2 regions of the Streptomyces sp. NPDC101490 genome follow, and region 2 is predicted to be linked to the other one. Evidence: riboswitches for the same ligand, from Rfam matches in the RefSeq annotation. Region 2 holds a riboswitch; the other holds the start of a gene.

Region 1 (5,910 bases), on a different contig from region 2:
GGGGCACCGCGCTCACGGTCCAGTGTGCGCGGTGCCCCGAAGATTCGTACGAACGAAAGGGTACGAAACTACTTCAGGCCGGGGTACAGCGGGTGCTTGTCCGCCAGGGCGGTCACCCGGGCCTTGAGGGCCTCGGCCTTCTCGCTGTCGAAGCCGGGCTTCAGGGACTCCGCGATGATGTCGGCGACCTCGGTGAAGTCCTCGGCGCCGAAGCCGCGGGTGGCGAGCGCGGGCGTGCCGATGCGCAGACCGGAGGTGACCATCGGCGGGCGCGGGTCGTTCGGGACGGCGTTGCGGTTGACCGTGATGCCGACCTCGTGGAGACGGTCCTCGGCCTGCTGGCCGTCGAGCTCGGAGTTGCGCAGGTCCACCAGGACCAGGTGCACGTCCGTGCCGCCGGACAGGACGGAGACGCCGTGCTCGGTGACGTCGTCCCGGACCAGGCGCTCGGCCAGGGCGCGGGCGCCGTCCACGGTGCGCTGCTGGCGCTCCTTGAACTCCTCCGAGGCCGCGACCTTGAAGGAGACGGCCTTGGCCGCGATGACGTGCTCCAGCGGGCCGCCCTGGAAACCGGGGAAGACCGAGGAGTTCAGCTTCTTGGCGAACGCCTTCTTCGCCAGGATGATGCCGCCGCGCGGGCCGCCGAGCGTCTTGTGCGTGGTGGAGGTCACCACGTCCGCGTACGGCACCGGGTTCGGGTGCAGACCGGCGGCGACCAGACCCGCGAAGTGGGCCATGTCGACCCACAGGTAGGCCTCGACCTCGTCGGCGATCCGGCGGAACTCGGCGAAGTCCAGCTGGCGCGGGTAGGCGGACCAGCCCGCGATGATCACCTTCGGGCGGTGCTCCTTGGCGAGGCGCTCGACCTCGGCCATGTCGACCAGACCGGCCTCGTCGACGTGGTACGCGACCACGTCGAACTGCTTGCCGGAGAAGTTCAGGCGCATGCCGTGGGTCAGGTGACCGCCGTGCGCCAGGTCCAGGCCGAGGATCGTGTCGCCGGGCTGGGCGATCGCGAAGAGGGCGGCCTGGTTCGCGGAGGCGCCGGAGTGCGGCTGCACATTGGCGTACTCGGCACCGAACAGGTCCTTGACCCGGTCGATCGCGATCTGCTCGGCGACGTCGACGTGCTCGCAGCCACCGTAGTAGCGGCGGCCCGGGTAGCCCTCGGCGTACTTGTTGGTGAGGACGGAGCCCTGCGCCTCCATGACGGCGACCGGAGCGAAGTTCTCCGAGGCGATCATTTCGAGGGTGGACTGCTGACGGCGGAGCTCGGCGTCGACGGCTGCGGCGACGTCCGGGTCCAGCTCGTGGAGGGGAGTGTTCAGAAGCGACATGAATCGATCCCTAAGGGTCTCGGGCCCGGTCTTCAGTTCCCGGCGGAGAACGCGGCGTACGCGTCGGCGGTGAGCAGCTCGTCCGGCTCGCCCTCGACACGCACCTTGAACAGCCAGCCACCCTCGAACGGAGCCGTGTTCACCAGGGACGGGTCGTCCACCACGTCCTGGTTGGACTCGACGATCTCGCCCGTCACGGGGGAGTACAGGTCGCTGACCGACTTCGTCGACTCCAGCTCGCCGCAGGTCTCGCCCGCGGTGACGGTGTCGCCGACAGCGGGAAGCTGGGCGTAGACGACGTCACCGAGCGCGTTGGCGGCGAACTCGGTGATGCCGACGGTCGCGACGCCGTCCACGGCGTCCGACAGCCACTCGTGCTCCTTGGTGTAACGCAGCTGCTGGGGGTTGCTCATGGCCTGATTCTCCTGGATCGGGGGAGTGCTGATGAACGTGGGTCTTGCGGGGTGAGACGAGAAGTGAGACGGACTCGTCACTTCTGGCGCTTGTAGAACGGCAGTGCCACGACCTCGTACGGCTCGTGGGCGCCGCGGACGTCCACGCCGACGCCCTCGGTCCCGGGCGTGGCGTGCGCCGCGTCGACGTACGCCATCGCGATCGGCTTGCCGAGCGTCGGGGACGGGGCGCCGGAGGTGACCTCCCCGATGACCACGCCGTCCTTGACGACGGAGAAACCGGCGCGCGGGACCCGGCGGCCCTCGGCGATCAGCCCGACGAGCTTGCGCGGCGGGGTGGCCCCGGCGCGCTCGGCGGCCTTCTCCAGCGCCTCACGGCCGACGAACCGGCCCTCGTTGGTCGTCTTCTCGAACTTCACGACCCGGCCGAGCCCCGCGTCGAAGGGCGTCAGGGAGGTGGTCAGCTCGTGCCCGTACAGCGGCATGCCCGCCTCCAGGCGGAGCGTGTCACGGCAGGACAGGCCGCAGGGGATCAGCCCGACCGGGGCGCCCGCCTCGGTCAGCGCCCGCCACACGCCCTCGGCGTGCTCCGGCTTCAGGAACAGCTCGAAGCCGTCCTCGCCGGTGTAGCCGGTCCGGGCGATCAGCGCGGGCACGCCCGCGACCGTGCCGGGCAGCCCCGCGTAGTACTTCAGCCCGTCCAGGTCGGCGTCGGTGAGCGACTTCAGGATGCCGGGGGACTCCGGGCCCTGCACCGCCAGCAGGGCGTACGCGTCGCGGTCGTCGCGCACCTCGGCGTCGAAGCCCGCCGAGCGCTCCACCAGCGCGTCGAGCACGATCTGGGCGTTGGAGGCGTTGGCGACGACCATGTACTCGGGGGCCTCGGCCGGGCCGAGACGGTAGACGATCAGGTCGTCGAGGATGCCGCCGTCCTCCTGGCAGATCATCGTGTACCGGGCGCGCCCGGCACCCACCGTGGAGATGTTGCCGACCAGGGCGTGGTCGAGGAGCTCCACGGCCTGCGGACCCGTGACGGTGATCTCGCCCATGTGGGAGAGGTCGAACAGACCGGCCCGGGTGCGGACCGCGAGGTGCTCCTCGCGCTCACTGCCGTAGCGCAGCGGCATGTCCCAGCCCGCGAAGTCGGTCATGGTCGCGCCCAGCGAACGATGCAGGGCATCGAGGGCGGTCAGGCGGGGGGCAGAGGTCATGGGGTGGCTCCCGGGTCCCAAGGGCGTGATAGGTGACGAAACACATGACGGCGAGGACGTCCTCCCCATCTGTCATGGAACCTGAGAGGTTCACCGAGAGCATCTCGTCACCGAGAGATCGGCTTGCACCTTGGGTGGGGACACCGGCAGGGTGTCCCGCTTTTCAGATCTGCCTCATCCACGCGGTACGGGGCCTGAGAGATTCAAGGGAGGGTCTTGCTCCTTCGGCGCCCGGACGCCGAGGCGTCCGGAACTCTCCCGCGCGGATTCGAACGGCCGGTATGCGGTTGTAAGGGCGGCGGTGCGCTGTGGGGCGACGGCCCGCCCGGCGGGCACATCATTGCACGCGTGTCCGGCGCGGCAAATCGCTTGTGCCTCATTACCAGTTCTTTACACTTCATGGGCAAGGGTCTCCTTGAGACCCGGCAGGGGGGAGAAGCGATGAGGTTCCAGCACACCGGCGCATACGCTCCGAGTACCGGAATACCGTCACAGCGGGCCCGCGCCCGGACCCGGAGGGTCCGGCTCCTGCGGGACCTGCGCGAGCGCGGCGGCCGGGGCCCCCGCGCCCTCACCTTCGCGGCGGGCGACCTCGTCGTCGTCTCCGGGCTGCCCGGCAGCGGCAAGTCCACCCTCATGAAGCGCGCCGCCGAGGGCAGCGGCATCGACTCCCAGGACACCCGGGAGCGCTGGGAGGCCCGGATGCCCCGCCTGCTGCCGTACGCCGTCTACCGCCCGCTGGTCCGCCTCGCGCACTACGCGGGACTCCGCACCGCCCTGCGCTCCGGCGGTGGCGTGATCGTCCACGACTGCGGCACCCAGTCCTGGGTGCGCGGCTGGCTCGCCCGCGAGGCCCGCCGCCGGGGCCGCGCCCTCCACCTCGTCCTCCTCGACGTCACCCCCGACACCGCCCGCGCCGGACAGCGCGACCGGGGCCGGGGCGTCTCCTCGTACGCCTTCGCCCGGCACCGGCGGGCCGTCACCCGGCTCGTCACCTCCGCCGAGTCCGGCCGCCTCCCGCACGGCTGCGCCTCCGTGACCCTGCTCGACCGGGACGCCGCCGACGCGCTCCGCAGGATCGGCTTCGGGGAGGCCGTCTGAAGCGACCGCCCGCGCCCCCGGGGGCGTCCCTGGGGGCGCCTCCGGGAGGCTCCTGGTGCTCCTGGTGCTCCTGGTGCTGCTGCTGGTGAGTGCCGGTGCCTGACCGGTCCGTTACCGGGGCGCGGCTCGGCCGTTGCTTCCGGCTCCGGCTCCGGTCCGTCCGCCGTCCACCCGTCCGCGTCCCGGCGTCCTGTCCCCCGGGCCCGGCCCCCGGCCCCCCTCCCCGGGTCCCTCCGGCCGTCGCCCGTGTCCCACCGCCCCCACGTTCCGTACCCTTTGGGCCACGGCGCCACAAGGGCGGCGTTAGGGTGCTGGCGGGCCCGCCGGCACGGCGGAGCCCTGGCGGCGAGAAGGGGAAACGGGACCGTGGACGTGACGTGGCCGGGCAACGAGCTCGAAGAGGTCCTTGCCGCCTCACTCGGCAATCCCGGGGCCGGAGCCCGCCTGGTCGAGGTCCTCGGCCGCAGCCCCGTCTGGGTGCCGCTGCCCAACGGCGGCGGCCCCGAGAGCGCCGACCTCGACCTGCCCACCCTGGAGATCGACGGTGCGGCCTACGTCCCCGTCTTCAGCTCCGAACAGCAGTTCCTCGCCTGTGTCGGCAGCCACATGTCCTTCACCGTCGCCCCCGCCCGCGAGTTCGCCCGGGGTCTGCCCCCGCAGCTCGGCATCGCGGTGAACCCCGGCGGCACCGTCGGCGTCCCGCTGCCCCCGCCCGCCGTCGCCGAACTCTGCCGGACCGGCCGCACCCCGCTCGACGGCCCCGCCGCGGGCGGCCGGGTCCGCCTCTTCGAGCCCGACTGGCAGGACGACCCCGTCGACTTCCTCTCCGCCGCCTCCGCCGAGTTCGAGGCCACCGGGGTCGTCGTCTCCGCCCGCCGCGCCCTCGCCAGCGTCGAGGGCACCGAACCCGCCCTTTTCGTCGGCGTCCAGCTCGTCGGCTGGGACGGCGTCGACCGCAACGCGCCCCTGGACGCCCTCGGCCGCGCCCTCGGCCGCGTCGAGGTGGCCTGGCCGGTCAACCTCATCCTGCTCGACATGGCGCAGGACCCGGTCGGCGACTGGATGCTGGAGCGGGTCCGCCCCTTCTACCAGCGCGCCGCCGTGTGACGGACGGGCTGTTTAAGCTGAACTTCTCACGGCCGGACTTCGCGCGGCCGGACTTCGCACGGCCGGACTTCGCACGACGCGGACGGCCGCAGGACATACGCACGACCGACGTGGTGACGGAAGAGGGGCGGGAACCAGGGTGAGCGCGTCAGGCACCGCCTCGGCCGAACGGATCGAGCACATGCTGCGCCAGGTGGCACCCGGACGCTACGACGCGTACGAGCAGCTGCTGCACGCCCTCGCCGACGGCGAGCTGCGGATACTGCTCTGGCACGGCACGCCGGGATCGGCCGACGCCCAGTACGGGAACATGGAGGTGGACGGCCACGGCTACGCGCCCTGCGTCACCTCCGACCGGGAGCTGGCCGCCTCCGGCTGGCACCGCGCCCACGAGCTCGTCACCGGCCGGGAGATCGCCCGCGCCCTCTACCCCGACCGCTGGGGAGTCTGGCTGAATCCGCACGCCCCCGGCGGCGGCGTCGGCATCCCCTGGGCCGATCTGCGCCGGATCGCCACCGGACTCGACCGGATGCCCGCCGGACCGCTCCGGATCGCCGAACCCACCCTGGAGATGCCGCAGTTCTACGCCCAGCTCACCCAGAACGCCCACCGCACCCCGGCCGTCCGGGCACTGCGCCGGGGCTGGGTGCAGCCCGCGCTCGGCTCCCCGTACCTCGTCATCGGTCTCGACCTGTACGACGGGTCGGCCGCGGCCGTCGACACGGTCCGCGCGATGATGCG
Region 2 (5,910 bases):
GAACACCGACGGGCGGTGCCGGGTCCGGCGCCGCCTCCGCGGGCGACCGGCTGGTCAGCATCGGCACGGTGCTGAACCAGCTGCGCGACGAGTTTCCCGAAGTGACCATCTCCAAGATCAGGTTTCTGGAGGCCGAGGGGCTCGTGGAGCCCCGCAGGACGGCCTCCGGGTACCGGAAGTTCAGCCCGCAGGACGTGGAGCGGCTCGCTCTGATCCTGCGGATTCAGCGGGACCACTACCTTCCGCTGAAGGTCATCCGTGAGCACCTCGACGCCCTCGCCCGGGGCGAGCAGGTCGAGCTTCCCGCACCCGGACGCCGGAAGGACCTCGTGGAGGGGGCCTGGGAGCCCGGGACGGAGCCGCCCACCGTCGGCCGGCTGGGCCGGGCGGAGCTGCTGGCCGCCGCCGAGGCGACCGAGACGGAACTTGTCGAGTGGGAGTCGTACGGCCTGGTCTGCGAGATGGCGGGCGGCGGGTACGACGCCGAGACCGTCACGGTCGCCCGGCTCGTCGCGGATCTGGGGCGTTTCGGTCTCGAACCCCGGCACCTGCGGTCCGTGAAGGCGGCCGCCGACCGCGAGGCCGGACTGATCGAGCAGGTCGTCGCGCCACTGCGCCGGCACCGCAACCCGCAGACCAGAGCCCATGCGGAGGCCACCGCCCGGGAGCTCGCCGCGCAGTCGGTACGGCTGCACGCGGCTCTCGTCCAGACCGCCCTGGGCGTGCGGCTCCAGTGAGCCCGGGGTGGGCGGAGCGGGGGCCCGACTATCCAAACCGGGCGGGCACGTCCTAGGGTTGCTGTGTGAACGAGCTCGACGTTGTGGGTGTCCGGGTGGAAATGCCCTCCAACCAGCCGATCGTGCTCCTGCGTGAAGTGGGAGGCGATCGGTACCTCCCCATCTGGATCGGACCGGGGGAGGCGACCGCGATCGCCTTCGCCCAGCAGGGGATGGCGCCACCGCGGCCGCTGACGCACGACCTTTTCAAGGACGTGCTGGAGGCCGTGGGACAGGAACTCACCGAAGTGCGCATCACCGACCTGCGCGACGGTGTCTTCTACGCGGAGCTGGTCTTCGCCAGCGGGGTCGAGGTGAGCGCCCGCCCCTCCGACGCGATAGCCCTCGCCCTGAGGACCGGCACGCCGATCTTCGGCAGCGACGGTGTCCTGGACGACGCCGGCATCGCGATCCCGGACGAGCAGGAGGACGAGGTGGAGAAGTTCCGCGAGTTCCTCGACCAGATCTCACCGGAGGATTTCGGGACCAACAGTCAGTGAGGCACGGCGCCGTCGGCACGGGCCGTTCGCGGGGCGCGGACAGGACATTCGAGTAGCCTTTCCCCGAAGAGAGACACGGGAAACCACTCTCAGGGTGATTATCACTCGGCGTGCCGAGTGTGGCGATCGTTGACGCACCCCGAGTGACTGCCTACCTTCGTGTGGGCAGGTCAAGGACGGAGGGTCGGCGTGATGAGCAGCGCGGACGGTACGGCAGGGAGCTCGCCCGGACGCGTGTCCGGGGGGAGCGGTCCGTATCCGCTTCACGGCAGTGCGGGCGACTTCGGTGCGGAGACCGACACGGGGCAGGGCCAGACGGGCGAGGCGGTCGGCTACCGCGGGCCGACGGCCTGCGCAGCGGCCGGGATCACCTACCGGCAGCTGGACTACTGGGCGCGCACCGGGCTCGTGGAGCCGAGCGTGCGGCCCGCGTACGGTTCGGGGACCCAGCGGCTCTACAGCTTCCGTGACGTCGTCGTACTGAAGATCGTCAAGCGTTTCCTCGACACCGGGGTCGCCCTCCAGAACATCCGGGCCACGGTGCAGCACCTGCGCGCGCGGGGCTTCCGGGACCTGGAGCGGATGACGCTCATGAGCGACGGCGCCACGGTGTACGAGTGCTCCTCGCCGGACGAGGTGGTCTCCCTGCTCCAGGGCGGGCAGGGCGTCTTCGGCATCGCCGTCGGTGTGGTGTGGCAGGACGTCGATGCCGCCCTCTCGCAGCTGCACGGGGAGCGGGTCGACACGGGGGAGACCCTCGTCGGGCACAACCCGGGGGACGAGCTGGCGCGGCGCAGACGGGACCGGGCGGTCTGAGCCCCCGCCGAGGGGGCCTGACGGCCCGCTGAGGGCCCGTAGCGGGCCCGGTGAGGCCTCCCCCTGGCGAGGGGGCCCGGCCTCGGCCCTGAGCCCGGCACTCCGGCGGGTGACGCCGCGCCGGAGCCGCGTTGTCAGTGGCGTAGGGCAGCATCGGACGGGTGAGAGCCGCGCCGACGATCCTGCATCTCGACATGGATGCGTTCTTCGCCGCCGCCGAGCAGGCGGCGAAGCCCAGCCTGCGCGGAAAACCGGTGGTCGTGGGCGGGCTCGGGCCCAGGGGCGTGGTCGCGACCGCCTCCTACGAGGCCCGCCGCTTCGGCGTCCACTCGGCGATGCCGATGGGCCAGGCCCGGCGGCTCGCGCCGAACGCCGCCTATCTCGTGCCGCGCTTCGCCTTCTACCGGTCGATCAGCGAACAGGTCATGGAACTGCTCGGACGGCTCTCGCCGCTCGTCGAGCCGCTCAGCCTGGACGAGGCCTTCGTCGACCTGGAGGCGGGGGGCGTCGCCGACGACAGCGCGAGCGCGCGGGCGGCCGGGGAGAAGCTGCGGACCGACATCCTGGCGACGACCGGGCTGGCCGGGTCCGTGGGGCTCGCCGGGTCCAAGATGATCGCGAAGATCGCCTCGGAGGAGGCCAAGCCCGACGGGCTGGTGCTGATCGAGCCCGGTACCGAGCGGGAGCTGCTCGGGCCTCGTGCGGTGCGGATCCTGCCCGGAGTCGGACCGGCGACCGGGGAGCACCTCAGAAGGGCCGGGATGACCACCGTGGCCGATCTCGTGGAGGCGGGCGAGGACGAGCTCGTACGGCTCCTCGGGCGGGCGCACGGGACCTCGCTGCACCGGATGGCCCGGGGGTACGACGACCGGGCCGTGGTGGCCGAGCGGGACGCCAAGTCGGTGTCCGTGGAGGACACCTTCGACGTCGACCTGCACGACCGGGTCCGCATCCGGGTGGAGGCGGAGCGGCTCGCGGAGCGGTGCGTGGGACGGCTGCGGGCCTCGGGCCACTCGGGGCGGACCATCGTCCTCAAGGTCCGGCGGTACGACTTCTCCACCCTGACCCGGTCCGAGACGCTCCGGGGGCCCACCGACGACCCCGGGGTGGTGCGCGAGGCGGTCGGACGGCTCCTCGACGCGGTGGACACGACCGGGGGCGTACGGCTCCTCGGGGTCGGGGTCAGCGGGCTCGCGGACTTCACCCAGGAGGACCTGTTCGCCCAGGCCGAGGCGCGGGCGGAGGCGGAGACCGGGGCGGTGCCGGGGGAGCCGGAGAAGGACGGGGGCGTCGGAGGAGGCGAGGAGGACGGGCCGGGTGCTTCGGGCGCCGGAGCGGGGGCTGCCGGTGGGGACGCCGTCGAGGAGGCGGCCGGGAGCGTGGAGCGGCACTGGGCGCCCGGTCACGACGTACGGCACACGGTGTACGGGCCCGGGTGGGTCCAGGGGAGCGGGGTCGGTCGGGTCACGGTGCGGTTCGAGGAGCCGGGTTCGGCGCCCGGTCGGGTCCGTACGTTCGCCGTGGACGATCCGGACCTGGTGCCGGGGGAGCCGCTGCCGTTGGTGGGACGGGGACCTGAGTGAGGGGTTCGGCTTGAGGAGCTTGAGCGGCTTGGGGGCCTTGGAGGTCTTGTGGGGCGGGTGAGCCCCACGGGAGGGCCGGCGGGATGAGCCGGGTGGGGCGGGAGCGCTCGTACCGGTGGTCCGGGCGCTCCCGGGTCACTCGTACCGACTCAGCGGGGTGTCACGGGCCGTCCTGGCCCGCGAGGCGGCCGAAGTCGGCGTCCGGGGGCGGCGGAGGGAGCGTCATGCTGTAGTGGCGGTAGAGCTGGAGCTCCTGCGCGGGGGAGAGGTGGCGGCCCACCCCGAAGTCCGGGGCGTCCTTGATGAGGGCGCGCTCGTAGGGGATGCGGAGGCCCTCCCCGGTCAGCTCGCTCGGCTCCAGCGGGACGAAGGCGTCCCGGCTGAACAGGCCGGTGCGGACCGCGGCCCATTCCGGCACTCCGGTCGCGTCGTCCAGGTACACCTCGTCCACGGTTCCGATCTTGTGTCCGTTCCGGTCGAACGCCTTGCGGCCGATCAGGCTGCGCGGATCGATATCGGTCTGCACGGTCCCTCCAACTGGTCGCAACTCCTCTACACCCCTACGAAAGTGCACATCTGGGATGTCGGCCACTTGAGCGACGGGAGTCACAACGGCGCTGGTAGGCTGGCCGTGGCTGTCGACCCCGTGCGGGAGAGTCCCCCGGAGAAACCTTCCGGTGGGCGCCGAAGGAGCAAATCCTCCCCGGAATCTCTCAGGCACCTGTACCGCGCGGACGAGGTCACTCTGGAAAGCAGAGCGGTGCCTGACGGCACACGCTCTCACCGACGGTGAAAGCCGGGGTGCCGCGAGGCGTCCCGGTGAAACTCTCAGGTTGACATGACAGAGGGGGAGGCCGTCCGGGTACCCGCGCCGCGGTGCCCCTCGCAGGTCGTGACGACCAGGAGGCCTCCGTACATGACCGCCAACCGCACTCCGCTCTCCGAGCTCGAACAGGGCATCCCGTTCGAGCAGCGGCACATCGGCCCCGACGCCGAGGCGCGTGCCAAGATGCTCGCCCAGGTCGGATACGGCTCGCTCGACGAGCTGACGGCCGCCGCGGTGCCGGACGTCATCAAGAACACCGAGGCGCTGAGCCTGCCGGGCGCGCGCACGGAGGCCGAGGTCCTCGCCGAGCTGCGTGACCTCGCCGACCGCAACCAGGTCCTCGCGCCGATGATCGGCCTCGGCTACTACGGCACCTTCACCCCGCCGGTGATCCTCCGCAACGTCATGGAGAACCCGGCCTGGTACACCGCGTACACGCCGTACCAGCCGGAGATCTCCCAGGGCCGCCTGGAGGCCCTGCTGAACTTCCAGACGGTCGTCGCCGACCTGACCGGCCTGCCCACCTCCGGTGCCTCCCTCCTCGACGAGGGCACCGCCGCCGCCGAGGCCATGGCCCTGTCCCGGCGCGTCGGCAAGGTCAAGAACGGCGTCTTCCTCATCGACGCCGACGCCCTGCCGCAGACCGTCGCCGTCATCCGGACCCGTGCCGAGCCCACCGGCGTCGAGGTCGTCGTCGCCGACCTGAGCGGAGGCATCCCCGCCGAGATCGCCGAGCGCGGTGTCTTCGGCGTACTGCTCCAGTACCCGGGCGCTTCCGGCGCCGTCCGCGACATCAAGGCGGTCGTCGACCAGGCCCACGGGCTCGGCGCGATCGTCACCGTCGCCGCCGACCTGCTCGCGCTCACCCTGCTCACCTCGCCGGGCGAGCTCGGCGCCGACATCGCCGTCGGCACCACCCAGCGCTTCGGCGTCCCGATGGGCTTCGGCGGCCCGCACGCCGGTTACATGGCTGTCCAGGACAAGCACGCCCGCTCCCTGCCCGGCCGTCTGGTCGGCGTCTCCGTCGACGCCGACGGCAACCGCGCCTACCGGCTCGCGCTGCAGACCCGCGAGCAGCACATCCGGCGCGAGAAGGCCACCAGCAACATCTGCACCGCCCAGGTGCTCCTCGCCGTCATGGCGGGCATGTACGCCGTCTACCACGGCCCCGAGGGCCTCCGGGGCATCGCGCGCCGCACCCACCGGTACGCCGCGATCCTCGCCGCGGGCCTCACCGCCGGTGGCGTGGAGCTCACCCAGGGCGCCTTCTTCGACACCCTCACCGCCCGGGTGCCCGGCCGGGCCGACGCGGTCGTGGCCGCCGCCCGCGAGGCCGGGGTCAACCTCCACCGCGCCGACGCCGACCACGTCTCCATGTCCTGCGACGAGACCACCGGGCGCGCCCAGCT

Evidence for each region. A riboswitch is a leader RNA that binds a small molecule or an ion and turns the genes downstream of it on or off. The one in region 2 is predicted to bind glycine.
Region 1: another riboswitch for glycine. It lies ahead of gcvT (glycine cleavage system aminomethyltransferase GcvT); the one in region 2 lies ahead of gcvP (aminomethyl-transferring glycine dehydrogenase).

Annotation. Positions count from the first base shown of each region.
Region 1 is NZ_JBIWNI010000018.1:82,917-88,826, reverse strand. It holds gene glyA (serine hydroxymethyltransferase) at 69-1,337, opposite strand; gene gcvH (glycine cleavage system protein GcvH) at 1,370-1,750, opposite strand; gene gcvT (glycine cleavage system aminomethyltransferase GcvT) at 1,828-2,961, opposite strand; glycine riboswitch at 3,135-3,232, opposite strand; gene ACIRQY_RS26720 (AAA family ATPase) at 3,403-4,062, shown strand; gene ACIRQY_RS26715 (enhanced serine sensitivity protein SseB) at 4,429-5,169, shown strand; gene ACIRQY_RS26710 (enhanced serine sensitivity protein SseB C-terminal domain-containing protein) at 5,309-5,910, shown strand, end outside.
Region 2 is NZ_JBIWNI010000038.1:23,345-29,254, reverse strand. It holds gene ACIRQY_RS34300 (MerR family transcriptional regulator) at 1-737, shown strand, start outside; gene ACIRQY_RS34295 (bifunctional nuclease family protein) at 803-1,276, shown strand; gene ACIRQY_RS34290 (MerR family transcriptional regulator) at 1,469-2,092, shown strand; gene ACIRQY_RS34285 (DNA polymerase IV) at 2,254-3,675, shown strand; gene ACIRQY_RS34280 (PRC-barrel domain-containing protein) at 3,836-4,201, opposite strand; glycine riboswitch at 4,315-4,414, shown strand; gene gcvP (aminomethyl-transferring glycine dehydrogenase) at 4,592-5,910, shown strand, end outside.